4 regions of the Parafrankia sp. Ea1.12 genome follow, and region 3 is predicted to be linked to each of the others. Evidence: riboswitches for the same ligand, from Rfam matches in the RefSeq annotation. Region 3 holds a riboswitch; each other region holds the start of a gene.
What was found. Region 3 has a riboswitch for cyclic di-AMP ahead of FMEAI12_RS14515 (transglycosylase family protein). Riboswitches for the same ligand answer to the same signal wherever they lie in the genome.

Region 1: linked by a shared signal. The riboswitch ahead of FMEAI12_RS27165 (peptidoglycan-binding protein) and the one ahead of FMEAI12_RS14515 (transglycosylase family protein) in region 3 are both predicted to bind cyclic di-AMP.
Region 2: linked by a shared signal. The riboswitch ahead of FMEAI12_RS19345 (C40 family peptidase) and the one ahead of FMEAI12_RS14515 (transglycosylase family protein) in region 3 are both predicted to bind cyclic di-AMP.
Region 4: linked by a shared signal. The riboswitch ahead of FMEAI12_RS01680 (transglycosylase family protein) and the one ahead of FMEAI12_RS14515 (transglycosylase family protein) in region 3 are both predicted to bind cyclic di-AMP.

Annotation. Positions count from the first base shown of each region.
Region 1 covers NZ_UBIZ01000459.1:16,645-23,907, reverse strand. Annotated here, with positions in the region: gene glyA (serine hydroxymethyltransferase) at 1-697, shown strand, start outside; cyclic di-AMP (ydaO/yuaA leader) riboswitch at 1,016-1,229, shown strand; gene FMEAI12_RS27165 (peptidoglycan-binding protein) at 1,505-2,284, shown strand; gene mce (methylmalonyl-CoA epimerase) at 2,529-2,954, shown strand; gene FMEAI12_RS27155 (LppP/LprE family lipoprotein) at 3,055-3,639, opposite strand; gene FMEAI12_RS27150 (DUF5134 domain-containing protein) at 3,770-4,426, opposite strand; gene FMEAI12_RS37375 (hypothetical protein) at 4,423-4,656, opposite strand; gene FMEAI12_RS27145 (response regulator transcription factor) at 4,831-5,487, opposite strand; gene FMEAI12_RS27140 (hypothetical protein) at 5,599-7,263, shown strand, end outside.
Region 2 covers NZ_UBIZ01000348.1:14,577-21,839, forward strand. Annotated here, with positions in the region: gene FMEAI12_RS19325 (cation-translocating P-type ATPase) at 1-562, shown strand, start outside; gene FMEAI12_RS19335 (hypothetical protein) at 1,199-1,603, shown strand; gene FMEAI12_RS19340 (DUF305 domain-containing protein) at 1,695-2,294, shown strand; cyclic di-AMP (ydaO/yuaA leader) riboswitch at 3,094-3,221, shown strand; gene FMEAI12_RS19345 (C40 family peptidase) at 3,381-4,352, shown strand; gene FMEAI12_RS19350 (M56 family metallopeptidase) at 4,504-5,433, opposite strand; gene FMEAI12_RS19355 (BlaI/MecI/CopY family transcriptional regulator) at 5,430-5,822, opposite strand; gene FMEAI12_RS19360 (IS3 family transposase) at 6,330-7,263, opposite strand, start outside.
Region 3 covers NZ_UBIZ01000295.1:17,157-24,419, reverse strand. Annotated here, with positions in the region: gene FMEAI12_RS14530 (response regulator transcription factor) at 1-119, shown strand, start outside; gene FMEAI12_RS14525 (HAMP domain-containing sensor histidine kinase) at 200-1,711, shown strand; gene FMEAI12_RS14520 (SDR family NAD(P)-dependent oxidoreductase) at 1,831-2,721, shown strand; cyclic di-AMP (ydaO/yuaA leader) riboswitch at 3,093-3,269, shown strand; gene FMEAI12_RS14515 (transglycosylase family protein) at 3,282-3,659, shown strand; gene FMEAI12_RS14510 (MFS transporter) at 3,969-5,531, shown strand; gene ppc (phosphoenolpyruvate carboxylase) at 5,570-7,263, opposite strand, start outside.
Region 4 covers NZ_UBIZ01000092.1:43,927-51,189, forward strand. Annotated here, with positions in the region: gene FMEAI12_RS01660 (hypothetical protein) at 1-301, opposite strand, end outside; gene FMEAI12_RS01665 (adenylosuccinate synthase) at 526-1,809, opposite strand; gene FMEAI12_RS01670 (DUF3151 domain-containing protein) at 1,898-2,326, opposite strand; gene FMEAI12_RS36085 (hypothetical protein) at 2,682-2,999, shown strand; gene FMEAI12_RS01675 (transglycosylase family protein) at 3,187-3,930, opposite strand; gene FMEAI12_RS01680 (transglycosylase family protein) at 5,329-6,012, opposite strand; cyclic di-AMP (ydaO/yuaA leader) riboswitch at 6,019-6,266, opposite strand.

The sequences.
Region 1 (7,263 bases), on a different contig from region 3:
GGCGATCGCCCGCGAGATCGACGCCGTGCTCGTCGCGGACATCTCCCACATCGCCGGGCTGATCGCCGGCGGCGCCCACCCATCGCCGGTCGGGCACGCTCCGGTCATCACGACGACCACGCACAAGACGCTGCGCGGCCCGCGCGGCGCCATGATCATGTCGGACGCCGCGCACGCGACGGCACTCGACAAGGCCGTTTTCCCGGGCCTTCAGGGCGGCCCGCACAACCACACCACCGCCGCCGTCGCGGTCGCCCTGCGGGAGGCCGCGACACCAGATTTCCGGGAGTACGCGCACCGGGTCGTCGCGAATGCGAAGGCGCTCGCCGAGGCGCTTTCCGGACGCGGTTTCGATCTCATCACCGGCGGCACCGACAACCATCTCATCCTCATTGACCTGACGAGTCGCGGAGTCGCCGGGAAGCCGGCGGCGAAGGCACTCGACCGGGCCGGGATCGAGCTGAACTACAACACGGTGCCGTTCGACCCGCGCAAGCCGTTCGACCCGTCCGGGGTGCGCCTGGGAACCGCCGCGATCACGACCCGCGGGCTGCGTCCGGAGCAGATGCCCACCCTCGCCGCCTGGATCGACGAGGCCGTCAAGGCCGCCGGCGACGCGGACGAGGCGACCATCGAGCGGATCGCGGGCGAGGTCAGGGACCTGATGTCGGCCTACCCGATGCCCGGCTGGGTCTGACCGACCCAGCGGGGAACCTCCAGCCGGCCGACCCAACGGCACCGCTGACTCCCCCTCACCCTCGGCCCGGGCGCGCACGAAGGCGCCCGGGCCGAGGCATGCCCGGCCCAGCTCCCCCGCAGCCCCGGTCGCCGTCCGCGCCGGGTGTGGCGACGTCCGGGCGGATGCCCGCGCCGCAGCGTCGCCGGTTACTGCCCGGAGTGTCTCGATCTCGATTCTGTGTACGCATCGTGACCAGGATGCGCCGTCGGTACAAGAAAATTAGTACTTGCGATTACCCTTAGTAGTTCGTTACGGTGTCCTGGCTCGCAGCAAGCGACGGGCCGTACGCCGAGTTCTGCCCTAGGCCCGTCGTCCCCTCCTAGCGATCAGCAGGGCAGAAGCGGGGGAACCACGTTCCTCCGGACGGCCACCCGCGCACGGGCGGCCGTCCTCGGGGTGAAGTCGACCGCGCCGCAGATGCGGTAAAGGCCGACCGGGCTTCCCGGCCCGAACCCGACAGCTAACCTCGCAGGCGTACGGGAAGGATCGTCGTGTACGCACGCATGTCTGGATCACCCAGGCGGGCCTTTCACCCGTCCCTCGGGCAGCCGCCGCGGCCGCACAGTGCCCGCATCCCGGGGTTGACGCAGGAAATCTAGACCCACCAGGTCCGGAATACTTTTACGCCGACAGAACGCCGGCGCACTGAGCCATGCTTCCCTCGCCGGGCGAATCGTTGCCGTAACTTTTTGATCCGTGTACGGATCAATTTCCCATCCGGACATTCAGAAGCTCTGTTCTTCATAGCAGAAACGAGATTCTTAGATGTCGCATGGAAAGCACCGCAGGTCCAGCCGTCCGAACACCTCCGGACGGGGACCCGGGCGAGGCCGCGCCGCCGTGGTCACCGCGGCGAGCGTCATCGGCGCGTCGGCGGGCCTGATGTTCACCGCGGGCCCGGCGAGCGCGGCCACCGTCTCCGACGTCACCATCGCGCAGGCGGCGCAGAACGCGGGCCTGCCGTCCTGCCGCGGGATTCCGCTGAGCACCTGGGTCGCGGTGGCGCTGGCCGAGTCGGGCGGCAACACAACGGCCCACGCGACGGTCGGTGAGGACTCCCGCGGCCTCTGGCAGATCAACATGCGCGCGCACTCGAGCTGGGTCGGTAGCCGCAACCTCTACGACCCGAACGTCAACGCCTGGGCCGCACGGCAGGTATGCGCCAGCCAGGGCATCGGTGCCTGGAGCGCCTACAAGAACGGCATGCACGTGAAGTACCTGGCCCGCGGCGCCGCGGCGGCGGCCGCGGTGGGCAGCGGCACCGGCGCCCGGACGATCTCGGCCGTCACGCCGGCCGCACCGGCCGCACCGGCCGCGACGGCACCGGCGCCCGCCAGCTCGGGCTACATGCGGCTCGGGGTCGAGGGCGTCCGCTGGGACGTGGCGCTGGTGCAGAAGCGGCTCGCCGCCATCGGCTACCCGATCACCATCGACGGCCGGTTCGGTCCGCAGACCAACCACATGGTCGTCGACTTCCAGAAGAAGAACGGCCTCGTCCCGGACGGCGTCGTGGGCCCGCTCACCCACGACAGGCTGTTCGCCTGATCCAGGGGCGGCGCGCGGCCGTCGAGCCGTCCACGTCGCGGCCCGGGCACGCCGGTGCCGGGCCGCGACGGGGCGGCGACCGGGCGGCGTGGCCAAGCCCGTGGCCGGGCGGGGGTGGCGCGCCCGACACGGCCGACCTGCCGCTTCAGTGGACCGCCGGGCCGGATCCGGGCAGGCTCGGAGTTCTGGCCCGCCAGGCAGGACGCGACCAGGGCCGCCCGTCCACGAGGCAGGAGCGATTTTTGTGCTGACCAGGATCGACCATGTCGGAATCGCCGTGGCCTCGCTGGAGGAGGCCATCCCTCGTTACGAGGCGGCGTTCGGCCTGAAGGTCGCGCATCAGGAGACGAACGAGGCGCAGGGCGTGCGCGAGGCGATGCTGCTGGTGCACCACGGCGACACGGGCGGCTCCTACGTCCAGCTACTCGAGCCGGTGCGCCCGGACACCCCGGTCGGGAAGTTCCTGGCGAAGAAGGGCCCCGGCATCCACCACATCGCCTACGGCGTGGCGGACATCGACGCGGCGCTGGCGGCGCTCACCGTCACCGGGTTCGACCTGGTCAACAAGACGCCGGTGCACGGGACATCCGGAAGCCGGATCGCGTTCATGCACCCGAAGGGCCTCGGCGGGGTGCTCACCGAGCTGGTCGAGGCGGCCGAGGGCCACTGACCTCCGGCGTGACCAGCGCGGCCGGGCCCGGGGGCTGACCCGGGCCCGGCCGCGGCGGCGGTCCCACCCGCCGGCGGTCCCACCGGCACTGCGTCGCTGGTCAGCGGCGGCTCTCGGCGGCGGTCCACTTGCTGGTCGGGATCGGGTCGAGCGGCACGACCGACGTGCCGTCCCAGCGGAACCGCACGCTCGCCGCGCCCGCGCTCGGGCAGCACATCGGGTCCGCCGGGCGGTACAGGTCGTACTGCAGCGCCACCACCTCGCTGGTCGACCACACCCACCGCACGCCCGCGCTCGCGACGGCGTCCGTCCCGACGAACCGGCCGCGGTGGAAGAAGAAGGCCTGCTGCGGATGGCCGTCCACCGAGGTGGACAGCCGCCCGACGATCACGCTGAGATCGTGGGTGGGCTCGTAGCCGTCCGTGGTGATCGGTGTGTAACCACGGCCGCGGACAAGGCCCGACGCCTCCGCCAGGCTCAACGAACCGGCCACGACGGCCGAGCTGCCAGGGCCTGACGGGCTGGCCACGGCACCTGAGCTGGCCACAGCACCCGGGCTGCGCGCGGCGCCCGGTGTGGCGGCCGGGGGTGACTGCACCGCGGTCGGCGCGGCGGACACCGCAGACGCCGCCCCGCTCAAGATGACCGCGGCGGCCAGTACGGAGATGAACACGACTCGACGCATGGCGACCGCCCCCTTGGGCCTCGTATCTGCCGACCGGCCGACCGTAGGCGCACTTCGGGCTCGCCGCCCGCTCAGGGAGTGGAATGCGCGGTTTCGGAGCAGGTCACCCGGGGGGTACGGGAGTGGGCGATCAGGTACGGGCGAGGAGCATCAGGATCATTCCACCCGACATGATCAGTCGGGATCCGCGCGGGACGACCGGTTCCGGAAAGATCCGGATTAGCCGGGCGGCCAGCTCACGGACGCGCGGGCGCGCCGGCGGCGGCGCGGCGAACCGGCGCGCCGACGGGCCGGCCAGCGCCGCCAGGCACGCCCCGCCGAAGATGACGACACACCAGGCGCCGATCGCCCCGTCGGTGCGCAGCGGCCAGCCGGCGACGCAGGCCGCCCCGGACATGCACGCCATCGCCGCCGCCTCCACGACGAGCAGCGCACAGCAGGACCACATGCCCGGCGCACTGCACCGGGGATGGGTGACGAGCCCGACGAGCAGCGCCGCCGTCAACGCCAGGTACAGCGCGAGGAACGGCCAGGAGCCGACGAGCCGGGCGGGGCCGGTGAACATGACCGCCATCCCGGCCGCGACCAGCACGTGCCCGCCCTCGATCCAGCCGTCCGCGGCGGACGCGTGCGTACGCGGCCCGTCCGCCGCCACCGGGCGGCGGAACAGGGCGCGCATCCGCCACAAGTGGATCATTGCGACGATGATTGAGGCCACGCCGGCGGCTACGGCCAGCGGACCGGCCAGCGGAACCAGGTCCGCGGCCACCGGGTGGCGGTGGGTCACCCCCCAGCGGCGAGCTCGGCGGCCACCAGCGAGCTGATGCGACCCGCCCGAGCCTCGTCGACGATGACTTCCAGCTGTTCGATGCTCATCTGGATCCGCTGGCCGAAGTCGTCGGTGAGGACGACCCGGCGGTCGGCCGCGGCGTGGTGGTCGATGTAGAGCTCCGGGCAGCCGCAGCTGCACTTCCCACAGAACGTGATGACGCGATTCAGGGCGTCCGACCCGCTCATGGCACCTCGCACGACGACGATAAGATCATCTGAGTGTAAGCGGTCGGGCCCGCAGAGCCGACCGAATCCGCCCACCGTGGCGCCGGCGGGTGGCCGGCGGCAGGCGTGGCGGCGGCCTCAGCCGTGGCCGGCGGGCTCAGCCGTGGCCGGCGGGCTCAGCCGTGGCGGGCGGGCTCAGCCGTGGCGGGCGGCGTCCGCCCAGGCCAGGACGGCGAGCACCCGGCGGTTCTCGGTTGGCTCCGGCCGCAGCCCCAGCTTGGTGAAGATGCTCGCGATGTGGGATTCGACCGTCTTCGGGCTCAGGTGCACCCGCTGAGCGATCCCGCTGTTCGACAGGCCCTGGGCCATCAGCTCGAGGATGCGGCGCTCGCGCTCCGACAGCCCGCTCAGTCGCTGCGACTGCGGGTAGCCTGCGAGCAGCCGCGCGGCGATGTGCGAGTCGATGACCGGCTGCCCCTCGCGGAGCCGCTCGAGGGCGTCCTTCAACGCCTGCCGGTTGGTGATGTTGTCCTTGCGCATGTACCCGATGCCGGCGGCGCCACCGGCGAACAGGTCCGCGGCGAACGGGTCGTCGTCGTGCGCGGTGACCACCAGGACGCCCATCCCCGGGTGCGCCTGCCGCAGCGCGCGGGCCGTCAGCAGCCCCTCGTTGGTCCTGGTCGGGGGCATCCGCATGTCCACGATCGCGACGTCGGGCGGGGCGTCCCGCACGACGGCGAGCAGCTCCGTCCCGGTCGGCACGGAGGCGGTGACCTCCACCCCGATGGTCGCGAGCAGAACGCTGAGCGCCTCCCGGATGAGCCCACTGTCCTCGGCGATCGCAACACGCACACCGGATCTTCTCACGTCCCCCGGACGGCCCGGTCACGCACCGGGATAACCCGGGGCCGTTCCGGGGGACATCCGGTAGGAACCCCGCGTTCGCTCGGGTACACCTGACGGATGCCGGTCGGCTCCGGGCGTTCCGCGACGGCGCGGCTCGCCGCCTCGACGACGGCCACGACGCTGCTCGTGGCCGCGGCGACCGTTGCCGCCGGGTGGCCGTACTGGGAGCGCCACCGGCTGGCCGCCGTCCCGAACGTGGCGGTGGCGGTGGCGCTGGTCGTCGCCGGCATGCTGCTGCGCGGCGACCCGTCGTCACGCCGGTGTGGGGAGCTGCTGGCCCTCGGCGGCCTGTGCTGCCCGCTGACCTGGCTGATGAGCTGGGACGTCGGCCCGCTGCCGCTGATCGCCGTCCTCGGCCAGTCCGTCTACTGGGTGGCCTACGCCTGGGGGCTGCTGCTCTACCCGGGGAACACCCTGCGCGGCCGGGCCGACCGGTGGTGGGTCACATCCGCGGCGGTGATCCTGCTGGGCGGGCAGGTGCTGACGGTCGTCATCTCCCGGCCGTCCTGGAACGGCTTCACCGACGGTGTGCTGTGGCCCGCGCCGCTGCTCGTCGGCCGGGCCCGTTTCGAGGCGGCGCTGGACGTCCTGCTCGTCCTCTACGTCCTGGTGCCCGTGACGTTCGTGCTGCTGGCGGTCGCCCGGATCCGGGCGGCGCGGGGCCTGGAGCGGGTCGTCGCCGGTCCGGTGCTGCTCTCGGCGGGCTTCGTGGCGCTCGTCACCGCGGTGACCTACCCGGGCCTGATGGCCGAACCCGAGCTGGGCCGCGTCGAGGACGCGGTCGCGCTGCAGGGGGCCGCGTCGATCGTCACCCCCGTCGCGCTGCTCGCCGTCGGCGCCCACCGCCGGCTGCTGCTGGCGACGACCGCCGACCGGCTCGGCCGGGAGATCGGGTCGCCGACACCGGCGTCGGTGCGGGCGGCGCTGCGGGCCCTGCTGCGCGACGCCACCCTCGAGGTCTACTACCGCCAGCCGGACACCTGCCACCAGCCGGACACGGAGGTGCTGGTGGATCTGCACGGCCAGGTGGTGGACCTCCCCCCGGAGGACCACCGGGGGGAACGGTCGGACCGGCCGGGCCCGGAACAGCGCTGGTACGTCCCGGTGCGGTCCGCGGCCGGCGCGCCGGTCGCGGTGCTGAGCATCGATCCCGTCCTGCGCTGCCACCGGCGGCAGGTGGCGGCGGCGCTGGCCGCGGCGGCCGCGGCGCTGGAGCAGGCGCGGGCGCAGAGCGGCCTGCGCGCGCAGCTCGTCCGCCTGGGTGAGGAACGCCGGCGGGCCGCGCGCACGCAGGCCCACGAGTGGGCGCTGGTCGGGCGGGAGCTGGACGACGGCGTCCGCCGGCGCCTGGCCGAGCTCGCCGCGGCGGCGGGGGACGTCGCCCGGACGGTGTCGGAACCGGCCACCGCGCGGGCCCTGGCGGAAATCGGCGAGGGGCTGCGCGCGGCGCACGGCGAGCTCGCCGACATCGCCCGGGAGGCCCATCCCGCCGTCCTGGAGCGGGACGGCCTGCTCCCGGCGTTGGAGAGTCTCGCCGCGGGGCTGGGGCTGGGCGGCCCGAGCCTGCTGCGGGTGCCCGCCGGCCGCTTCGACACGACGGCCGAGCGGGCGATGTACGCGGCGCTCGCCGCCGCGCTGCGCGCCATCGCGGCCGCCGACGCGGTTCCACCGCCGGACACGGCCGCGGGGATGCCGGAGCCGGCCGCGGCGGGACCGGTGGTG
Region 2 (7,263 bases), on a different contig from region 3:
GGCGGCGGTTGCCGCACTGCACGACGCCGGCGTCGAGGTCGTGATGCTCACCGGCGACAACCTGGGCACGGCGCAGCGGATCGCGAAGGAACTCGGCATCGACACGGTGATCGCCGAGGTCCTGCCAGGCGACAAGGCCACCGAGGTCGCCCGGTTGCAGGCGGGCGGCCGACGAGTGGCGATGGTCGGCGACGGCGTCAACGACGCTCCGGCGCTGGCACAGGCCGACCTCGGCATCGCGATCGGCGCCGGCACCGATGTGGCGATCGAGACCGCGGACGTGGTGCTCATGCGCTCCGACCCGCTCGACGTGCCCGCCGCCCTGCTCATCGGCCGCGCCACCGTCCGCAAGATGCGCCAGAACCTGGCCTGGGCCGTCGGCTACAACGCGGTCGCGCTGCCGATCGCCGCCGGCGTCTTCGAACCCCTCGTCGGGCTCACGCTACGACCCGAGATCGCCGCGCTGACCATGTCCGGGTCCAGCTTCCTGGTCGCGGTGAACGCCCTGCTGCTCAAACGGCAGAAGCTGCCGCGAACGTTGACAGAACCGGCCTCGGCTTAGGACCGCGGCGAGGTGGCCGCCGGTGCCGACACTGCACACCAGGATGTCGACCTGCTCGAACCGGTTGGCGAACTCGTGGCCCAGCCCGGCGTAGGCGGCAACGTTGTCCGGGGTGCGGTACTGGTCCGGGCAGTAAGACGTCAGGGCCGGGCCTGGTCCAGCCGCCCTCCGGGTTCCTCTGTGTACCCGGGGTTGGCGCCTTCCGGCTTGGCCCAGAAGCCCCTGCCGGAGTCGACGAACGGGTCGCTGACCCACATCACCGGGGGACCCACCAGCCCGTCCGGCCGCGGCGCACCCGCCGGCCTGGTACCTGGCGCGGGACGGTTGCAGACGCGCGAACCGCTTCGGGCGATCGGAGGTCGGTGCGGGCACGGACTCTGCTCCCCTCTACAAGCTTGGCGGCGAACTCCCGAATCGAACTACCACTACGGAGCATAGTAGTTTTCCTTCGGAGCGCCGCCGTGTGCATGGCCTTGTCGTGGCCCTCGGCCAGCGAGCCTCGGGGAGTCATGGCTAGGTAAAAGGGCTGATGGCCCCTTCTTGGGTGGCACCTCGCGCCCCCGCGGGCGAACGGTCATGGCGGCAACAACTATCTTGCGTAGTAGGCTCTGGGTGGCGGACGCGGAAGAGGGTGACGTGACGCGCTGCGAGACACCGGCACGACACGGCGCGCTCTGGGCTCGACTCACGCTCGTGTCAGCCGTCCTGCTCGGGCTGCTGGCGATGCACGCCGGCCTGGCCGCGCAGGTGCACGCGCTCGTTTCGCCGCCCTGTGTCCAGGGAACCGACCGTGACGTTCACCCGCACTGGTCCCACTCGCACGAGCCTGGGGCCGAACCCCACGGCCACCAGGGCGTGCTCTGTTCGGCGGTGTTCCGGGACGACCCCGAACCGGTTCACGGCGGCGAACAACACGGCCTGGCGGCCATGTCCACCCCCTTCGGTGCCTCTGCCTTCACCGGGACGCGTGGCGACCCACCGCAGACGCCGCCGCCTCGGTACGTGACCGACCTGTCTGTCTACTGCGTGTGGCGGCTGTGAGCGGACCTGCGTCGGACGTCACGCACGCCTGTCGGCGCGCTCGACGACTCCGGCCTCAGATCCGTTGGCAATCCGACACCGAGGACGACTCGTGCGAAGAAGACGCCACCTTGGACTCGCCGCCGTAGCACTGGCCCTGACAGCCACGCTCGCGGCGTGCGGGGGCGACGACACCCCGACGGGCCCGTCGTCCGCCACAGCAGGGAGCAGCAGTGAGGCCAGCGACAGCGCCCACAACAACGCGGACGTGATGTTCGCCCAGATGATGATCCCGCACCACCAGCAGGCCGTGAAGATGGCGGAGCTGGCACCCGACCGGGCCGCCGATCCGGCGGTGCTCGCGCTGGCCCAGCAGATCGGGACCGCGCAAGCACCGGAGATCGAGACGATGACCGGCTGGCTTGCAGCGTGGGGCGAACCCACCGCCATGCCCGGCGCCGGCGGTCATGGCACCGACGACATGGGAATGATGTCGGAGGGCGACCTGACCGCTCTCCAGACGGCGTCTGGTCCGAACTTCGACCGCATGTTCCTGGAGATGATGATCCGGCACCACGGGGGTGCGATTGCGATGGCACGCACCGAACAGCGGGACGGACAGTTCCCCGACGCCGTGGCCCTGGCCAGGACGATCGAGTCCACGCAGACCACAGAGGTCGAGACCATGAAGGGCCTGCTCGGTACCGGATAGCCGAGCAGGGCCCTGGGGCACCGGCCGCGCGCCGGTGTCCCAGGGCACCTCGGGTCCCAGGCGCGACACTCGGCACGACGAACGCGAACGTCGGTCGCGGCGAATGACCTGACGACGAGACAGCTGACGACCGGAACAGCGGAACGGCTGGGAGACCTCGAAGTCGAGGCCATGGACCAGGTGTGGGCCGCGAGCGGCCCTCGTGGCATGGCACCAGGCCGGTGCCGGAGACCGTCCTGCCGGAGATGGTGGCCTTAACGGCCCGTTTCGGACCTGCGAGCAAGGCGACGGGGCAAGACGATCCACCCGGACTACCCGACCGTTCATCGGACACCGCGGGCCGCAGCGGCTTTGGCGGCCCCGACAGACGTCCCGTCAATCCTTCCGACAGCCACCAGTCTCGATGATCAATGTCTTTCGGTGGTGGAGAGGTCAGCACCGAGAGATCCCCTCACCCCGGGCAACTATGTCTCGTAGTAGGTGCCGAGCCTCGCGAAGGGTGGGTGGTGTCCGGACGCAGTGCGCCGAATTGCTGTCCTGATCCTCGCTGCGCGGGCCCGGGGAGGCTTGGTTGGGTGGCGGTCTGACCGCGATCTGGTGATCGAAGGCACTCCAAAGGCGCGTCTACTCCGCTCGGCGAACCTAGATCTTGCTGGAGCGGCGTGGATGTCCGTCGAAGATCTTCTGAGATCTTCCGATTGCTACCTACTATGCTCTGTAGTTGGTAGTGTGTGCATCTGCTGCAGCATCGGACCGTACGCCGAATCCTGCCCCTGGTCCGGTGACCCCTCCGACTTGCATCTGGGGCAGGAGCGGGGGAACCACGTTCCTCCGGGCGTCGCCTCCTTCGATGCCCTTGGGGTGAAGCCGAATACGCACGGGGCGTTCGGCCGGGCTCCCAGCCCGAACCCGACAGCTCACCTCGCATCACCTCGCAGGCGTAGGGGAAGGATCACCATGGTGTCTGCGCAGAGTGCGCAGCTTGATGCAGAAAGACGCCGACAGGAGGGACGCGGTCGCCACCGGGCTCCGTCCGTCCCCACAGCGTCGAGCCGGGCCAGAGCGCGGGCCCGCGCTGTCGCAGCGGTGACCACTGGCACTGTCGTGGTCTCCGGTATGGCTCTCGCTGGATGTGCGCCGGAGCCCAGCTCGGACGGCGCGTTGGACGACAGCACGAACACCACGTCACTGACGCTCGCGACCCAGATCGGGTCCCGGGTGGCAGTCGACGGCCCCGTCCAGGGTGCCGCGGGAGAGGGCGCGTCGCGCACCGTCCTTGATGCCACGACGGACATCTCTGCACCGACTCTGTCGTCCAAGATCGACGTGGGTCTGCGCGTGACGAACCCCGACGTGACTGTCAACGCGGACGAGCCTGTCAATGTCGGCTTCTCGCTGTTCAACGAGGAGACCCACGCCCCGCTGGCGGACCAGCTCATCAAGGTACAGGTCAAGCTACCCACCGGCTGGGCGACCTTCCTGCACCTGACCACCGACGAGCGTGGCTTCGCCTCCTACACGGCCCGCGTCCTCATCACCACGAACGTCACGGTGATCTTCGATGGAACGGACGCCCTCCAGTCCGCCCGCTCGGAGAACGAGGCGACGCTGCGCGTACGCCCGGCCCCGCCGCCGGTATCTGTGCAGGGCACCAGCAATGCCGTGAACGTCGAGACTCCGGCGGTCGACGTCAGCATCCCGGCCAACACGCTCGGGGAGAAAGCCGTATACCTGGCGTCGCGGCAAGCCGGTAAGCCCTACGTCTACGGGGCGACCGGGCCGTACAGCTTCGACTGCTCCGGCCTGGTGCAGTACATCTACAAGCAGCTCGGCAAGACACTTCCCCGGACCACCGACCAGCAGTACGCGGCGACAACCAGGATCGCTCAGGGCTCCGAACAGCCAGGCGATCTCATCTTCTTCGGCCAGCCCGGCGCGATCTACCACATGGGGATCTACGCCGGTGGCGGGAAGATGTGGGTCGCGCCGAAGACCGGTGACGTGGTGAAGCTCCAGACCATCTGGGCGGACTCCTACTCGGTCGGTCGGGTGACCTGAGCCGGTTCCACTGGCCATCGTGGCCCGGGCGGCTTTCGGCGGCGAGGTGCCGGTGGTCGTTGCAACCGATCCCCTAGTAGGCCAGCCGGTCTGGTCTGACTCCCACGCCGCTGTGAAGGCCATGGTGCTGCAGGCGGTCGCAGCGAGACGATCAGACGCAGTGATATCCGAGCTCATTGAGGGCGGGAACCGTGGTCATAACGAGTGGCAGGAGGAGCAGCACGGCGACGATGAGGCTGCGAGCCACGACGGCGGGACGGGACAGGGGCGGCTCCGCGGTCAAGAGACGCAGTACCCGTTGCCGTACGCCGGTGTTCGCCATGCCCAGCACGGATGCTGGGGGAGCCGCGAGCCGTAGCACTGCTTCGGCGACGACGTGGGGAGCGCTGCGCCGGGCCGCGCTGTCGTCAGCGGTGAGTTCGACGAGTCGGCGTAGCTCCTCCTGTCCTGTCCCGAAGAGCGGCACGGCTGGGAAGGCTCCGGCCAGCACGGCTGCCGTCGTGAGGATGAGGTGGTGTCTGCCTGCGAGATGGGCGCGTTCATGCGCGATGACGGCGTCGAGTTCGGTGGGATGCAACGCTTGCAGCGCGCCTTCGGTGACGACGACGCCCCCGCTCCGGCCCGGTAGGCAGAACGCACTGCGATCAGCATGATCCAGTATGTAGATCCGAAGTGTGGGATGAAAGCGCCCGAGCAATCGGACGTCATGCCGATGACGGACGCGCGATCGACGGCCGGTGATGGTGACGGCGACGGCGACATGAAGGAGGCGGAGCGCCGCAGCGGTGCTCAGGACGACGCCGGCAACTCGTGGAGTCGTCCAGTGGATGGAGATCGTCAGGTTGTGGTTGGTCCAACCGCACCACTGGACAAGCAGAACCAGCGTGTCCCCGATCGCGTGCAGCGGTATGAACAGGAGCGTTGCGGCCAGTACCGCCACGGAGACCACGGAGATCATCGCGGCCAGCCACATGGCGACGGCGAGCCGCGGCGCACGGGACGTCCAGGAAGCAGCGCGGAGGGCGTAGGGCAGACCGTAGGCGACGAGGGCCGCGTACACCGCGAGAACACCAAAGATCATGATGGGGTGGGTTCCTCATCGTCGCGACCACGGCTGGAGGAGTGCCACTGCACCGCTTCGCGCAACGTCTCGTACTCCGCAGCATCCATGGCGTGCACGAAGTGGAGCAGCGTCAGGCCTCGGTCGTCCGCCCCGGAAAGCACGGATCTCATCAGCTGGGCGGTGTAGGCGCTGCGGCCCAATGCGGGCTGGTAGCGGTAGGAACGTCCGGCTCGTTCCCGGGTCAGCCACCCTTTGTGGAACAGCCGGTCCATGACGGTCATCACGGTCGTGTAGGCCAACGGGCGTGTTGGCGCGAGTAGTGCCCGGACATCACGGACAGCCACCGGCCCGCGTGCGGACCACACCCGGTCCATGATTTCGGCTTCCAGGTCGCCGAGTTGTTCCACAACTCCCCCTCGTACGGCACCCGACAAGCACCGCGTCCATCTCATCCCGCGCCTACGCGAGCGGTCCTGCTTGCCCCGGTCACCGCCTTCGGCTGCATCTGGACATCGCTGCGGCCGGTGACGTACGTCCATCCCCGCAGTCTTGCCCGTCGCCGGACGGACTGGCGTGGCTCGACCCCTTGTCGCCGATACCTACTATGGATCGTAGTTGCTGAGGTGAGTCTCATGGGGCGCAATCTACCCTAGCTTGGAGTGGAGGACGTCCCGAATGCGCGTGTGGGCCGACTTGCTCGGTGGTCCTGCCTGTGGGCCCAGGTGCCGGGAGGGTGCTGATCTGCTACATGACATAGTAGTTACGCCGCATTGGGGGCAACGAGAGGATGTGTGGGTGGATCGCGCCAGGAGGTACGTCGACCAGGCTCGTGAGGAAACGGCACTGCTGCTGGGACGCCGTCCGCGAGCGAGGGCGGAACCCGTCAACCTGATCGAGGCAAGATCTTGTAGGAACTACTGAGCTGGGTGTTCCGTGTCGGCGGTTGGCTGGTCGTGGGTCTGTTCGGGTGGGTTGATCCAGGCTGGTGTCGGCAGCGGCGGTGGTGTCGGTGGGCGGCGGACGAACCGGTCCGGTCGGGTGGCGTAGGCGGCGGCGAGAACCTGGGCGCGGGCGGCCTGGACGGTCTCGGCCTGGCCGTGGTGGACGGTCGCGGGGGTGAGCAGACCGATCCCGGAGTGCCGATGGTCGGCGTTGTAGTAGTCGAAGAACTCGCGGCACCAGGCGCGTGCGGTTTCGATGCTGTCGAACCTGCGGGGATAACCCGGCCGGTACTTCAAAGTCTTGAACTGGGACTCGGAGTAGGGGTTATCGTTGGATGTCCTGGGCCGGGAGTGGGACTGGACTATCCCGAGGTCGGCGAACAGGAAAGCGACGGGTTTCGAGGTCATGGAGCTGCCGTGGTCGGCGTGCACGGTGAGCCGCCCGGGAGAGATGTTCTGTTTGTCGCAGGTGGCGGCGATCAGGTTCTCGGCGAGAGCGGCTGATTCTTTGTCGGCAAGCGTCCAGCCGACCACATACCGGCTGTAGACGTCCAGGATGACGTACAGATAGTAGGAGGTCCATTTCTGCGGGCCGGGGAGTTTGGTGATGTCCCAGGTCCAGACCTCGTTCGGCCCGGCGGCGAGGAGCTCGGGTTTGACCTTGGGCGGGTGGAGGGCCTGGGCGCGGCGGTCGCCGGTCTCGCCGCGTTCGGCGAGCAGCCGGTACATGGTGCGCTGCGAACACAGGTAGACGCCCTTGTCGAGCAGGGTTGCCCAGACCTGCGCCGGGCTGGCGTCAGCGAACCGCGGGTCGTGCAGCACGGCCAGGACCCGGGCGCGTTCGGCCGCCTCCAACGCCCGGGGGCCGGCCAGGTCCTGATTCCGGGCGGAGTGCGGCGCTACACCG
Region 3 (7,263 bases):
GTGACGCCCGGGTCCTGGAGACCTACGTCAGCTATCTGCGCCGCAAGATCGACGACGCTCCGCCGGCGCTGATCCACACGGTGCGCGGGGTTGGCTACGTGCTGCGCCTGCCGCGGTGAGACATCCGGCCCCGCCCCGGCGCGTCCTGCACCGCGTCCTGCACCGGCGCGTCCTGCGGCGGCATCTCGTGTCCTCGCGGATGGTCTCTTTGCGGGCACGGTTGCTGTTGGCCCTGGTCGGCCTGCTGGCGCTCGGCCTGATGCTCGGCGCGTTCGGCACCCAGAACGCCGTCGAGTCGTACCTGCTCGGCCGGCTGGACCGGCAGGTGCGCGACGCCCACCCGGTGATGGAACAGACCTTGCTCGGCGGCGACACGGACCACATGCCGTACCACCACGACGCCGACGACCGGGCGCCACGGTTCGGCACCGCGTTCCTCGTCGGCACCTACGGGGCGCTGTACGACAGCGCCGGCCGGCGAGTGGCCGAGACCAGCCCCGGCCCGAACGGCCCCGCGGCACCGACCCGGCGCCCGGCCGTCACCCAGAGCATGCTCGCCGCCGCCCCGGTGCGGCCCGACCTGGCGACCGCCTCCCTGTGGACGGTCCCCGCCGAAGGCGGCGGGGACAGGTTCAGGTTGCTCGCCGAGCGCTTCGGCAACGGAGACGTGCTGGTCGTCGCGGTGCCCTTCGCCGAGATGGAGACCACTCTCGACAACGTCACCAGGATCGAGATCATCGTGAGCGCGGCGATGCTGGTGGTGCTCGCCGCGCTGGCCTACGTCATCATCCGCCTCGGGCTGCGCCCGCTGACCCGTATCGAACACACCGCGGGCATGATCGCGGACGGCGACCTGACTCAACGGGTCACCGACACGGACCGCGGTACCGAGGTGGGGCGTCTCGGGCTGGCCTTCAACACGATGCTCACCGAGATCGAGGCGTCTTTCCGCGCCCGCGAGGCCTCCGAGCGGCGCCTGCGACGCTTCGTCGGGGACGCCAGCCACGAACTGCGCACCCCGCTGACGTCGATCCGCGGCTACGCCGAGATGTTCCGCAGGGGAGCGGCAAGCCGACCCGAGGACCTGGCGATGGTCATGCGGCGCATCGAGGAGGAGTCGGCCCGGATGAGCGAGCTGGTCGACGACCTGCTGCTGCTCGCCCGCCTCGACCACCAGCCCGACCTCGAGCGCGAACCCGTCGACCTGGCGGCCATGCTCCGTGACATCGCCGCCGACGCCCGCGCCGTCAGCCCGGGACGGACGATCGAGGTCGACGCCCCGCCGATCCTCGAGGTGACGGGGGACGGGGGACGCCTGCGCCAGGCCGTCGGGAACCTCGTCCGCAACGCGCTCGTCCACACCCCGCCCGAGGCGACGGTCTCCCTCACCGTCCGCGACGCCGACACGGACGCGGACGGCGACTCCGACGGCGGTGCGGCGGCCGGTGCGGTGGATGACGACCGGGAGGTCGTCATCTCGGTGATCGACCATGGACCCGGAGTCCCCGCTGACGCCGTCGACCACGTCTTCGAGCGGTTCTACCGCGCCGACTCCGGCCGCTCCCGCGACGCCGGCGGGACGGGGCTGGGCCTGTCCATTGTCGAGGCCGTCGCCGCCGCGCACGGCGGACGGGCCGAGCACCGGCCGACACCGGGCGGCGGCGCCACGTTCCGGCTCGTCCTGCCCCGCCCCGATCCCTCTTCGTCATGAGCTGGATCGGCTCCGTTCACCGCGACCCGCCAGGCTGATCTCGGCGCGGTCGGCCGGGATCCGTCCGGCGGGCGGGACTTGCCGTGCTGGTGAGGTCTCTCGGAGCTCGTGGAGGACGTGTGGTCACCTCGGCGGTCGTCATCACGGGAGCGGCATCCGGGATCGGGCGGGCGTGCGCGGAGCTGTTCGCCGCGCGGGGGTTCGGCGTGGTCGCCGTGGACGTCGACGAGGTCGGCCTGGCGGCGCTGACCCGAGCACAGTCGCGCGCCCCGCGGCCCGCCGTGGCCCCGGCGGATCCCCGGACCGCGGCGGATGCCGGTGCCGTGACGGGGGCGGACTCCCGGCCGGCGGGCGGGCCGGAGCCGCGGATCGTCCCGATGGTCGGGGACGTCTCGGTCGAGGAGACCGGGGCCGCCATGGCGGAGCTGGCGCTCGCGAGCTTCGGGCGGCTGGACGTCGCGGTGCTCAACGCCGGGATCGGCACGACGCTGCCGTGGGAGGCCCCGGGCGCGATCGACCGGCTGGACCGGATCCTCGCCGTCAACGTGCGGGGCGTCGCGATCGGGATCCGTTCGGTGGTCCCCGCGCTCCGGGCGGGCGGTGGCGGCTCAATCGTCGTGACCGCCTCCAGCGGCGGGTTGCAGAGCGAACCGGGGAACTGGGCGTACAACGCGTCCAAGGCGGCTGTGATCAACATGGTGCGGGCCGCGGCGCTCGACCACGCCGCCCAGAACATCCGGATCAACGCCGTCGCCCCCGGCCTGACCGAGACGGCGCTGACCGCGCGCCACCGCACCGACCCGGCGTCCACCGCGGCGGTGAGCCGCCGCATTCCGATGGGGCGCTGGGGGCAGCCGGGCGAGCTGGCCTCGGCCGTCTGGTTCCTGGCCTCCGCCGAGTCGTCCTACATCACCGGAACGACGCTGGTCGCCGACGGGGGCCTGACCGCGCACCACGGGGTCGTGCCTCTGCCGGCTCCGGAGGTTGCGCTGCCGACTCCGGAAATCTGACCCGGAACGGACGAAATTACGACTCGTCCGCATCAGGGGCCTGTCAACAGGTCTGGGTGGTGCCCGGACGAACGCCGGGACCATTTCCAACTTGATGCTCGCGCAACTTCTTCCCGGTTCACGGGTCGAATTCCTGCGCCGAGGTGAGCACGTCACCCACTCTCCGTGTCACCGCTCTCGGCCATCGTGGCGGGGCGGTCACGGTGATGGGACGGTCCGTTAAAGAGGAACGCGCCTGCGCGCGTGATACGCCGTCTACGGAGAATCTTCAAGGTTTCGATGGGCCATGTGGTGCTCGCCACAGAGCCTTGGCAATTGTTGGTCCGTTGTGTGTAACGTCTGCGCCGTGCTTTCGTTCAGGAAAGCGCGCACCGGGCGACACGCCGAATCCTGCCCCGCCCGGTGAACAACAAACCTCAGGGCGGGAGCGGGGGAACCAACCTTCGGGCGTCGATCACAGACGTCCTCGGGGTGAAGTCGCGTAGCGCGACCGGGTAAATCCCAGCCCGAACCCGACAGCTAACTTCGCAGGCGTGGGGAGGGGCATCACTTTGTCCGTTATGGCTTCGCGTGCTCGTAAGACCAGTCGTTCCATCCGCCGCGGCCGTGCGCTGCTTGTCGCACCGCTCCTCGCCGCCACGATCGGCGGCGGAATCGCGATGTCACAGCCCGCCAGCGCCGCGGGTCGGCCGGACGCACACCGCTTCCTGAGCGCGGTTGTGCCCTGCGAGTCCGGCGGTAACCCCCGCGTGGTCAACGAGATCGGCGCGGGCGGCCTGTTCCAGTTCCTGCCGAGCACCTGGCGCGGCGTCGGTGGTCAGGGTCTCCCGCAGAACGCAAGCGCCGCCGAGCAGTGGAAGCGCGCGCACATCCTGTACGCGCAGCAGGGAACCAGCCCGTGGTACGCCTCGAAGAGCTGCTGGGGCCCCAAGCTCTGACCCAGCCCCCAGGCTCTGACGCGGCCCGTCGAATGAATCTGACGCGGCCGTCGAATGGAGCAGACAGGTGACGGACCAGCCTGGCTGAGCCCTGGCTGAGCGTGACAGATGGTCCGTGGAACGCGATCGGTGGCCCGGGTGTCAGTGTCGACACCCGGGCCACCGGCGTTTCGGTACCACCGGCCGCGTCGCACGAGCGCGAGGAAGCACGAGCGCGAGCGCGAGGAAAAGAGACCTGCCGTACGCTGAACAGTCGTCCGCCCGCGCACCTGCGGCCGAGTTGGCGGCGGCCGGAGAGGTGGGTTGTCGATGGCCGAGCCGACCAGCCGCCGCAGGTTCGCCGTTCTCGCGATCTGCTGCATGAGTCTGCTGATCGTGGGGCTGGACGGCACCATCGTGAACGTGGCCCTGCCCGCACTGCGCCGGGATCTGGGTGCGTCGCCCGCGGGCCTGCAATGGACGATCGACAGCTACACCCTCGTCCTGGCCAGCCTGCTCATGCTCGGTGGTTCCACCGGCGACCGGCTCGGCCGCCGCCGGATCTTCCAGACCGGACTGGCCCTGTTCACCGCAGGCTCGCTGCTGTGCAGCCTCGCGCCCGGGCTCGGCTGGCTGGTGGCCTTCCGAATGGTGCAGGCCGTCGGCGGCTCGATGCTGAACCCGGTTGCGATGTCCATCATCACCAACACGTTCACCGACCCGCGGGAACGGGCCCGCGCCATCGGTCTCTGGGGCGCGGTGATCGGGATCAGCATGGCACTCGGCCCGGTGCTCGGCGGCATCCTCGTCGAGACGGTGAGCTGGCGGGCGATCTTCTGGATCAACATCCCGATCGGGCTCGCCGCGCTGGTGCTCACGCACCGCTTCGTCCCCGAGTCCCGCGCGCCGAGCCCACGCCGCCTGGACCCCGTCGGACAGCTCCTTGTGATCGCCGTCCTCTCGACCCTCACCTACTCGATCATCGAGGCGCCCGCGGCCGGCTGGACGTCCACCGAAACGCTCGTCCTGTTCGCGGCGGCGGTCGCCGCGGCGGCGCTGCTGGTCGGCTACGAGTCGCGGCGCACCGAGCCGTTGCTGGACGTCCGCTTCTTCCGCAGCGCGCCCTTCTCCGGCGCGACGGCGATCGCGGTGTGCGCGTTCGGCGCCCTCGCCGGCTTCCTCTTTCTCAACACGATCTATCTGCAGGACGTCCGTGGCTACTCGGCGCTGCACGCCGGCCTGCTGACCCTGCCGATGGCGCTGGCCACCCTGGTGGTCGCGCCCCTGTCCGGCCGGGCGGTGGGCCGCTTCGGCCCGCGTCCGTCGCTGCTCGCCGCGGGTGTCACCCTGACCGCCGGCAGCGCGGCGATGACGGGCCTGTCCCCACAGACCTCCGTCACCACCCTGATGGTCGCCTACGTCCTCTTCGGGACGGGCTTCGGCCTGGTGAACGCGCCGATCACCAACACTGCGGTCTCCGGGATGCCGCTCGCGCAGGCCGGGGTCGCGGCGGCGGTCGCCTCGACGAGCCGCCAGGTCGGCCAGTCGCTGGGCGTGGCCGTGATCGGCTCCGTCGCGGCAGCGACCGCGACGGTCGGGGCCGTCGGCGACGGCCCGGGAGTCGGGATCGACCCCACCAGCACGGCCGCCTGGTGGGCGGTGGTCGCGGCCTGCGCCGCCGTCCTCGCCCTGGGGTTCGCGACGACGGGCACCTGGGCCCGGCGCACCGCGGACCAGACCCGGTCCCGTCTCCTGACCACCCCCGCTCCCGGGCAGGCCGCCACCCCGCAGGAAGGGACCCAGCAGGTTGCCACCCCACCGGCCGCGACCCCACAGGCTGGGAACCAGCAGGCCGCCCACCCGGTGACCGCCGAACCGGAGCCCAGCCCCTGACCCACCACCCGCCCGGCCCTGCGCCCGCGCTCTGACGATCAGCCCGTGTTGCGGAGGCCGGCGGCTATTCCGTTGATGGTCAGCAGCAGGCCGCGGCGAAGCTGAGGGTCGGCGGTGTCACCGGCCGCCCTGGTGCGGGCCAGCAGGGAGACCTGCAACGCGTGCAGCGGGGCCAGGTAGGCGTCCCGGACCAGCAGCGTGTGGCGCAGCACCGGCGCGGTCTCGAGCAGGCCGGCCTGCCCGGTGACGGCCAGCACCTCCCGCACCGTCCGCGCGTGCTCGTCCCGGATGACGTCGAACAGCGCGGCCGTGGCCGGGTCGACCAGCGCCGAGACGTAGCGCTGGGCGATCGCGAGGTCCGACTTCGCCAGGGTCATCTGGACGTTGCCGAGGAACGTCCGGAAGAAATGCCACGAGCGGTACATCTCGGCCAGCTCCCCGCCCGCGCCGGCCTCGCGCGCCGCCGCCAGCCCGGAGCCGACCCCGAACCAGCCGGGCAGGATGATCCGGGCCTGCGTCCAGCCGAACACCCAGGGGATGGCCCGCAGGTCCGCCAGCCCTCCGGAGCCGCCGGGCCGCCGCGAGGGGCGGGAGCCGATGTTGAGGTTGCCGAGCTCCTCCACCGGCGTCGCCGCCAGGAAGAACGGAACCAGGGCCGGGTCGGCGACGAGGGAGCGGTAGGCGTCCTTCGCCGCGTCCGCGACCGCCGTCATGGTCCCGTTCCAGCCGGCGAGCGCCTGTTCGGTGAACCGGGAGGTGCGGTGCAGGACGGACGCCTCCACCACCGCCGACAGGGTGATCTCCAGGTTCTGCCGGGCCAGCTGCGGCAGGGTGTACTTGTCCGAGATCACCTCGCCCTGTTCGGTGACCTTGATCGGCCCGTCCAGGGTGCCGAACGGCTGGGCGAGGATCGCCTCGCCGGAGGGGCCGCCGCCGCGGCCGACCGATCCGCCGCGGCCGTGGAAGAGCCGCAGCACGACCCCGTGGGCGCGGGCGGTGTCCCGCAGCTCACGCTGCGCCTTGTGGATCTCCCACTGGGACGCGGTGATGCCGGCGTCCTTGGACGAGTCCGAGTAGCCGAGCATGACCTCCTGGACGTCACCGCGTGCCGCGACCAGCGCCCGGTAGGACGGGTCGGCGAGCAGCCGGTCGAGCAGCGTCCCCGCGGCGCGCAGCTCGGCGACGGTCTCGAACAGCGGCACGAACCCGATCCGCGCCCACGCGACCGCCGGCACCGCGGGCCCGTGACGTTCCGTGCCGCTGGACGTCCCCGGTGGCCGGCCGAGGCCGACCAGGCCGGCCTCGCGGGCGAGCACGGCGACGGCCAGGATGTCGTCGGCGTCGCGGGTCATCGAGACGATGTAGCTCTCGATGACGCCGTCGCCGTACTGGTCCAGCGCGTGGCGCACCGTGGTGAGCAGTTCGAGGGTGCGCGCCACCCGCTCGGGCAGCCGCGGCGGGACGGCACCGAGCAGCGGCCGGCGCCCCGCCAGCTCGGCCGACAGCAGTGCGAGCCGGGCCGGCCGGTCCAGGTCGCGGTAGGGGACGTCCAGCTCGGCAAGCTGGTCGTAGATCGCGCCGAGGGCGGCGTGGTGGGCGTCGGCGTGCTCGCGGATGTCGAGGGTGGCCAGGGAGAGGCCGACGGCGCTCGCCGTCCGGATCGCGCGCCGCAGCGGCCCGTTCGCGACGAGCTCGCCGTGGCTCGCGGCGAGAGAGACCCGCATGAGCTCCA
Region 4 (7,263 bases), on a different contig from region 3:
AGCTGCGGATGGCGTGACTGCCGCGCAGGAGAACGTCGGTCAGGGTCTCCGGCAGCGCCTCGCCGGTGGGGGAGAAACCGACCGGCCACGTCGAGGGGTCGATGCCGTGGCGTAGCGGATGGTCAGGATGGACGGTGGGTGACCAGCGTGCCGGGCCTGGCTGGCGTGGCGCCGTCGCCGGCTCGAGTTCGGTCGAGGGTCGCGCGGTGGCGAGTGTCTCGTTCGTGATCTCGGAGCCGGCGCCGTCGGCGCCGTCGGCGTGCTCGTCGTCCCAGGAGGCCTGCGACGGGTATCCCGCCATCGCCACCACCCCCGGTCGTCGCCTACTGTGACCGGCCAAGCGTCGACCGTAACGCTCCGTAGTGCAACTCCGGCCCGACCCGATCACCGCGCGAGACTGTTCACCGCACGGGGGACCGGTCACGGCTCGGGTCTGGGCACGGCACGGGTGAGACTCTCGCCCGCGCGCCGGGCTGGCCGGGACCGGGCACGGCAGGGTGGACGGCTGTGGGGGCCGTGCCCGGGTCAGATCAGTTCGTTGATCACCAGGGTCTGGGCGCGGCCGGGGCCCACCCCGACCGCCGACACCGGGGCGCCCGCCATCTCCTCGAGTGTCGCCACATACGCCTGGGCGGCCTCGGGGAGATCGGCGAACCGGGTGACACCCGAGATGTCCTCGTGCCACCCAGGCAGCTCGACGTAGATCGGTTTCGCGTGGTGGAACTCCGTCTGCGTCATCGGCATCTCATCGGTGCGCTGACCGTTGATCTCGTAGCCCACGCAGACCGGCACCGTGTCGAAGCCGGAAAGTACGTCGAGTTTGGTGAGGAAAAGGTCGGTGAGGCCGTTCACCCGGACTGCGTAGCGGGCGATGACCGCGTCGAACCAGCCGGTGCGCCGGGCCCGGCCGGTGGTGACCCCGAATTCTCCGCCGATGCGGCGCAGCTCCTCGCCGACCTTGTCGTCGAGCTCGGTCGGGAACGGGCCGGCGCCGACCCGGGTCGTGTACGCCTTGATGATCCCGATCACCCGGTTGATGCGGGTGGGGCCGATGCCGGCGCCGGTCGCGGCGTAGCCGGCGGTCGGGTTCGAGGAGGTCACAAACGGATACGTGCCGTGGTCGACGTCCAGGAGGGTGCCCTGGGAGCCCTCGAGGAGGACGACCTTGCCCTCGCGCAGGGCGGTGTCGAGGAGCAGGCCGGTGTCGGCGATGTGCGGGGTCAGCCGCTCGGCGTAGGCGGCGTACTCCTCGACGACCTCGTCGACCTCGATGCGCCGCCGGTTGTAGACCTTGGTCAGGACCTGGTTCTTCTCCCGCAGCGCCAGCTCCAGCTTCTGCCGGAAGATGCCGGGGTCGAGCAGGTCCTGCACCCGGATGCCGGTGCGGGCGACCTTGTCCCCGTACGCAGGGCCGATGCCCCGGCCTGTCGTGCCGATCCGGGCCTTGCCCAGGTACCGCTCGGTGACCCTGTCCAGGGCGCGGTGGTGCGGCATGATCAGATGGGCGTCCGCGCTGATGAGCAGACGGGAGACGTCGACCCCGCGGGCCTGTAGGCCGTCCATCTCCGAGAGCAGCACACCGGGGTCGATCACGACGCCGTTACCGATCACCGGAACGCAGTCGGTGCGGAGCACACCGGACGGAATCAGGTGCAGGGCGTAACTCTCCGCACCGATCACCACCGTGTGTCCGGCGTTGTTGCCACCCTGGTAGCGGACGACGTAGTCGACGGCGCCGCCCAGGAGGTCGGTCGCCTTTCCTTTTCCCTCGTCGCCCCACTGGGCGCCGATGAGGACTAGTGCGGGCACCGGGCGAGGTTACTAGGGATATGGGCCCGTCGTGGTCCGTCCGCCAGACCCTGCGGGCCGGCGGCGGCGTTCCGTGGCCGGATGGCGGCTATGCGAGACCGAGTTCCGCGGCCGCGGCCGGGTCGCTGTCCGTGAGGAACTGCCGGCACCGGGCCGCCTCCTCGCCATCGTTGATCTCCGCCGCGGCGCGGGAGAGCGCGGCCAGCGCCCGCAGGAAGCCGCGGTTCGGCTCGTGGGACCACGGGACCGGCCCGTGCCCCTTCCAGCCGGACCGGCGGAGCTGGTCCAGGCCCCGGTGGTACCCGGTCCGTGCGTAGGCGTACGCCTCCACCGGGCGCCCGGCGCGCAGCGCGTCCTCGGCGAGGACCGCCCAGCCGAGGCTGATGGCCGGGAACCGGGCGGCGACCGTGTCCGGCGTGTCGCCGGCCCGTAGCGCGTCCGCGGCCGCCGCGTCGGAGGGCAGCAGCGTGGGCGGCGGGCCCGACAGGAGGTTCTGGTTCGCGGGCGGTGTCGTCATGACCTCATCCTGCCCGACGCCGGAGCCGTTCCGGGGCCGAGCCGCCCGCGGACGGCCACTGAACGGCCACGGACGGCCGCGGGCCCCGCCGGCATCGCGTCGGCGCCCCGTCGGCGTCGTGCCGCCGCCGGCCCTACTTCTCCTGTGTCAGTCGATTTCTTCCGTAGTCTGTCTGTTGGTTTTTAGATTTCTGCTTGACGGCAATCGAGGGCCGGGCGGACCACGACACGGGCGCGGAGGCGAGATCGGGACCAGCCCGGGACCACAGCGCCCTCGTGGAACCTCGTGCCAACGAGGCATAGCCCGACCTGCCAGACGGTCATGAGGACCCGGCGCCCGTCATCCGGAGGTACGCGTGGCCGCCGCAGGTCCGGCGCCGTCCGCGGTCCTGGCGGGTGGCGACGGCGATGTCAGGGGCTCGGGCACCGCGGTCCCGCCCGGCCTGGCCCCACGCCCGGCCTGGTCTCGCTGCGGGTGGGCGGGCGCGCACGACGCCCGGCCCGGCGACATCCAGGCCCCGAGGCGCCTTGACATAGACGCCGCGCGACGTCCCGACGTGGCACCGCAGGCCGTCAGCGCCGGGCCGTGGCAGCCGCCAGCCGCTGACGGCGCTGTCAGCCGCTGGGAGCGGATGCGGGTGCCCCGGCCGCCGGTCGTGCCGCCAGCCGGCTGACGGCGCTGTCAGCCACCCTTGGGGGTGCTGCCGACGGTGTGAGGGCGCTGCCGGCCGTCTCAGGGCGTGCGACAGCTGTCGACGCTGTCAGCTGTCGGCAACGTCCGCTGGCGCCGCCGACGTCGGCCGTCGACGGTGGTGTCAGGTGAAGCCGGCGGTGCCGGGGTGCCTGGCGGCGCTGGTGGTGTCAGCCGCTGACGGTGGCGTTCCACAGGTTCTGGCCGACCACGCCGGGCTGACCGTCACTCACTCGGGTGAGGTACGAGTAGAGCGCGGCGATGCCCTGCGATTCCGGGCCGAACTTGCCGTCGACGGTCAGGACGAACCGGCGGTCGCGCATCTCTGCCTGCCATATGAAGGCGTCCGCGCGCACGTCGTCGCCCATACCGACGTTCAGCGCCTCGCCGCCGAACTGGCCGCCGACCTCAGCCCGAGCGCGCTCGAGCGTCATAGGCGGCTCGGCCGGCGTCAGGGCCTGGGCGATCACGTCGCCGCCGGCACCGGACGACGCCGGCGCCGGGCCGTTCCTCGTGAGGCCGAGCTTGCTGGTGCAGCCGGGCCATGGTGACCAGCCGCGGCTGTTGTACAGCTTGTACGCGGCCTCGTCCTGCATCGCGGGAGGAGCCTGGTCGGGTCGGCCGGGGTAGCCCAGGCCCGTCCAGGTGCGCTGGTCGAACTGGTAGGCACCGTAGAAGCCGTTGCCGGTGTTGATGGCGTAGTTGCCGCCCGACTCGCACTTGCGGAGCTTCGCGAAGTCGTCGGCAGTCGCCGCTCCCGCGGGAGCGGCGGTCACCGCGAGCCCGGTGCCGACCAGCGCCGTCACGGCGCCGGTGGTGCGCAGGACCCGAGTCGCGGTGGACGGTCCCTGGGTCGCTCGGTGCCTTCCGCCACGGCCATTGGAACGGGCGGGAACACGATCATGCGATCGCATCAGAGTCCTTCCCGTCGCCTACGGGGTGAGCTGTCGGGTTCGGGCTGGAAGTTGCCCGGTCGGCGCCGCTGGCCCGGAGCCCGTCCTCGCGGATCGGTGTGCTCCCGGCCGCACGTTTCGCCGGCTTAACCCCTAGGACGCCGGGGGGGCGTCCGGATGGTGGGTCCCCCGCTCCTGCCCGATGTTGTCCGTGCTCGTTCCGGCCATGGGGACGGGGGCAGGACTCGGCGTCCGTCCGCATGACCTCGCCCGGGGAGGCGAGTGGGCGGAACTGTAGCGAGATCTAGCTAGACGGCGCAAATTCGGGCGGCTAGTGGGGGATGCGAAAGGACCACATCGGAGCTACCCGAATGGGCTGATTGACGAGTGACGTAGCCGATTGTGACGAGACGCACTGATCCGGATGACGTTACCGCCAGGCCGCGGACGGCCGTCCGCCGGGGTGGGTCGGGCCGCGTGCCGTCGCGTCTGGACGGCTCCTCGAAAGTATTTTTGTCGTTCGTTTGTAGTTTTTTCCTAGATAATTACGTTTTGTATATCTAACATGACTATATGTAGGTTGATGGGGTTGTGGGCCCGGGGGCACGGGGCGCGGCGGAGGGAGGACCTGCACGGGCGACGGGATCGGGCTGGCCGTCCGCGGCGGGCGTGTCCCGGCCTGTGTGGGACACGCCCGCCCGCCGGGATCACCGGCGTGGACGGCTCCTCCTGCGGCCTGGGCCGGAGGAGATCATGCGGCGGGCTCGACCTAGCAGAGTCGGCGGCGGATCACGCGCCGCGGCGACTTGGCTGTCGGAGGGTTCGTCCGATCATCGGGTGGATCACGGATGAGAACACGGCCCCCGGCATCGGGACTTCGACGCCGGCTTGCCGCCTGAGTCCGTACCGCCTCCCGTGCCGCGCGGATCGTTGGGGCGATCCGCGCACCGGCCCCCGCCCGCACGGCGGGGTCTGCCCCGTGCGGGCGGGTCATACGGTCCTGGCGCCGGCGGGTCTTCGCCGCGGACGAACCGGGGCGACGCAGAGTGCCGAGCTCGTGCTGGTGGGGGAATCGCGGTTGCGACAGCACGTGGTCGGCCGCGGGCGGGATGTCCGGAGACACACCGGCTGGGCGGAGTTGGAACACGGATGATTCGCCGGCGCCCGGTTCGAGGGCCTGAGTCCATGGAGGGATGGCTCACCGCGACGGGCGCGGGTGGGATGCCTCGTCCGGGGGAAGGACGCCTTGCGAAGGGGGCTCGACCGGTGCGTGGGGGCCACCGCGACCGGACGGCGGCGTGGGGGCGGCCGTCAGGAGGGTGCGGTGGGTCGGTTCAGGCCAGCGGGGGAGCGGGCGCCGCGTGCGGCGGTGGCCGTCAGACGGCCCGGCTGGTGACCGAGTGCGCCGGTCGGCAGACGTCAGCCGAAGGTGGCCGCCCAGGTCTGCGGACCCAGGACGCCGTCCACCACGAGGCCGCGTGCGGCCTGGAAGTCACGCGCCGCGGCCGCGGACCGTGGTCCGTAGCTGCCGTCGACCGTGAGGGGGTAGCCGAGGGAGGTCATCTTGGCCTGCCAGGAGCGGACTTCGTCGCTGACCTGGTTGACCATCGACGCGGTGTATGTCCGCGTCAGGTTCGGGACGCCCGCGGCTGCGGGCTGGGCGACCAGCGAGGTGCGCTCGGCCGCTCTGGACGCCTGGACCCCGGCGCCTGATGACGACGCGCCGGGCAGGAGCTGCTCGGAGCCCATTCCGCTCCCGCAGACCGGCCACTGGCCGAACCCGGAACGGAGTGCGAGTTGCAGTGCCGCTGCGTCCTGCACGGCGGGCGGAGCCGTGTGTGGCAGCCCCGAGTAGCCGAGGCTGCGCCAGGTGCCTGGCGAGAACTGGTAAGCGCCATAGTAGCCGTTACCGGTGTTCGTCGTGTAGTTACCGCCGGACTCGCATTGCCGTAGACCTTCCCAGGTCGTGGCGGCGTTGGCCGGCTGGCTCAGGGCGAGTGTTCCGCCGACCGCCGCGGCGATGACGGGGACGGAGACGAGAGTGCGGGCCCGGCTGCGGGTACTGCTGCGGCGTTGTCGGCCACTGGTACGTGCGTCGGACATGCGTGAGTTTTCCTTCCCCACGCCTGCGAGGTGAGCTGTCGGGTTCGGGCAGGGAAAAAGCCCGGCCGCCAAGTCAGGAACTCCGGAAATCCTGTGCCTTCGGCAACGGAGGACAAGCTTCCTCCTCGTGCCGTCGGCGTTAGCGGCTTCACCCCAAGGTCCCCAGAATCGGCGACCGGGTATTGGTTCCCCCGCTCCTGCCATCGGGTTTCTGTTTCCAACGGATGGGGGCAGGGATTCGGCGTGCCACCCGTCGGGTGCCCGGCCTGTCTCCGGGCACGGCGAAGACCATAACCACGCCGTCAGGTCGAATGACAAGCACTGAATGCCTCGGGTGAAAAAGAGCACACCGTCCGGTGGCTGCTTGAGGTTTGATCACGGTGCTGGTATCGCGCGCGCATGCGCGCTCATTAACTTGGCGACCGCGTCGTGGAGGGTGGTTCGTACCGACAGATCACACTGGTGAAAGATCGTTACCATTGGGCGTGCTGTCGGCAATCAAGCCGAATATGCGAGAAGGCTACCCGCGGCCGGCCAGGCCGTCATCAAGCAGCTAGAAAATTCATATCGTCGTGCTGATACCAGCCCGCATGCCGTGATGTGTGAGAAACGCAACTGTAACTATGAGTTAACTTGTTGGGGTGTTTCTGTGACTGCTTGCGGGGTGGTGGCGTCCCTCGGGGTCGGGTCGGTACGTCCCATTCGTCCCTCGGATCGATCTTGGCTGAGGTGGGTCCGTGTGTGTCTCTCGCCCGTGATCGGGCGATCGCGTGGGCTGTCTGGTGCCTCTCTGCGTGCCCCGAAGTAGCCCCGTTCGGGCGGGAATCCGAGCTGTCCCGCGGGCCCACGGGCGGGGCGGCTCGCGGTTCGGCCACGGCGTGCGTCTCGGGGCGGGCCGGAAGAGGTATCACCGGGGCGCACGAACGGGTGCGCTCGGGTCACCGCGGCAGCAGCGTTCGGCGCGCGGCCGCATGTGTCGGCATGTGTCGGGTAGGACGCATCGGGGCCGCTGAGACACATAGGAGCCCACGCGAACGCTGCGTCCGGTGTGGACTCCGATGGGTCGTGCGCGTGGTCTCGGCAGGCTTTACCCGATCCGCAACCCATGAGGGGCCTGTGGTGGGCTGTGGGCTTCGGAGTGTCCTGGGTTGGTATGGGCGCCGATGTCGCGCCGACCGCCCGCACGATCTTCATGAGGCCTCGCCGGGCGGGTGACGCCTCGCGTCCACATCGAGGGTGCGCTTCCGCATG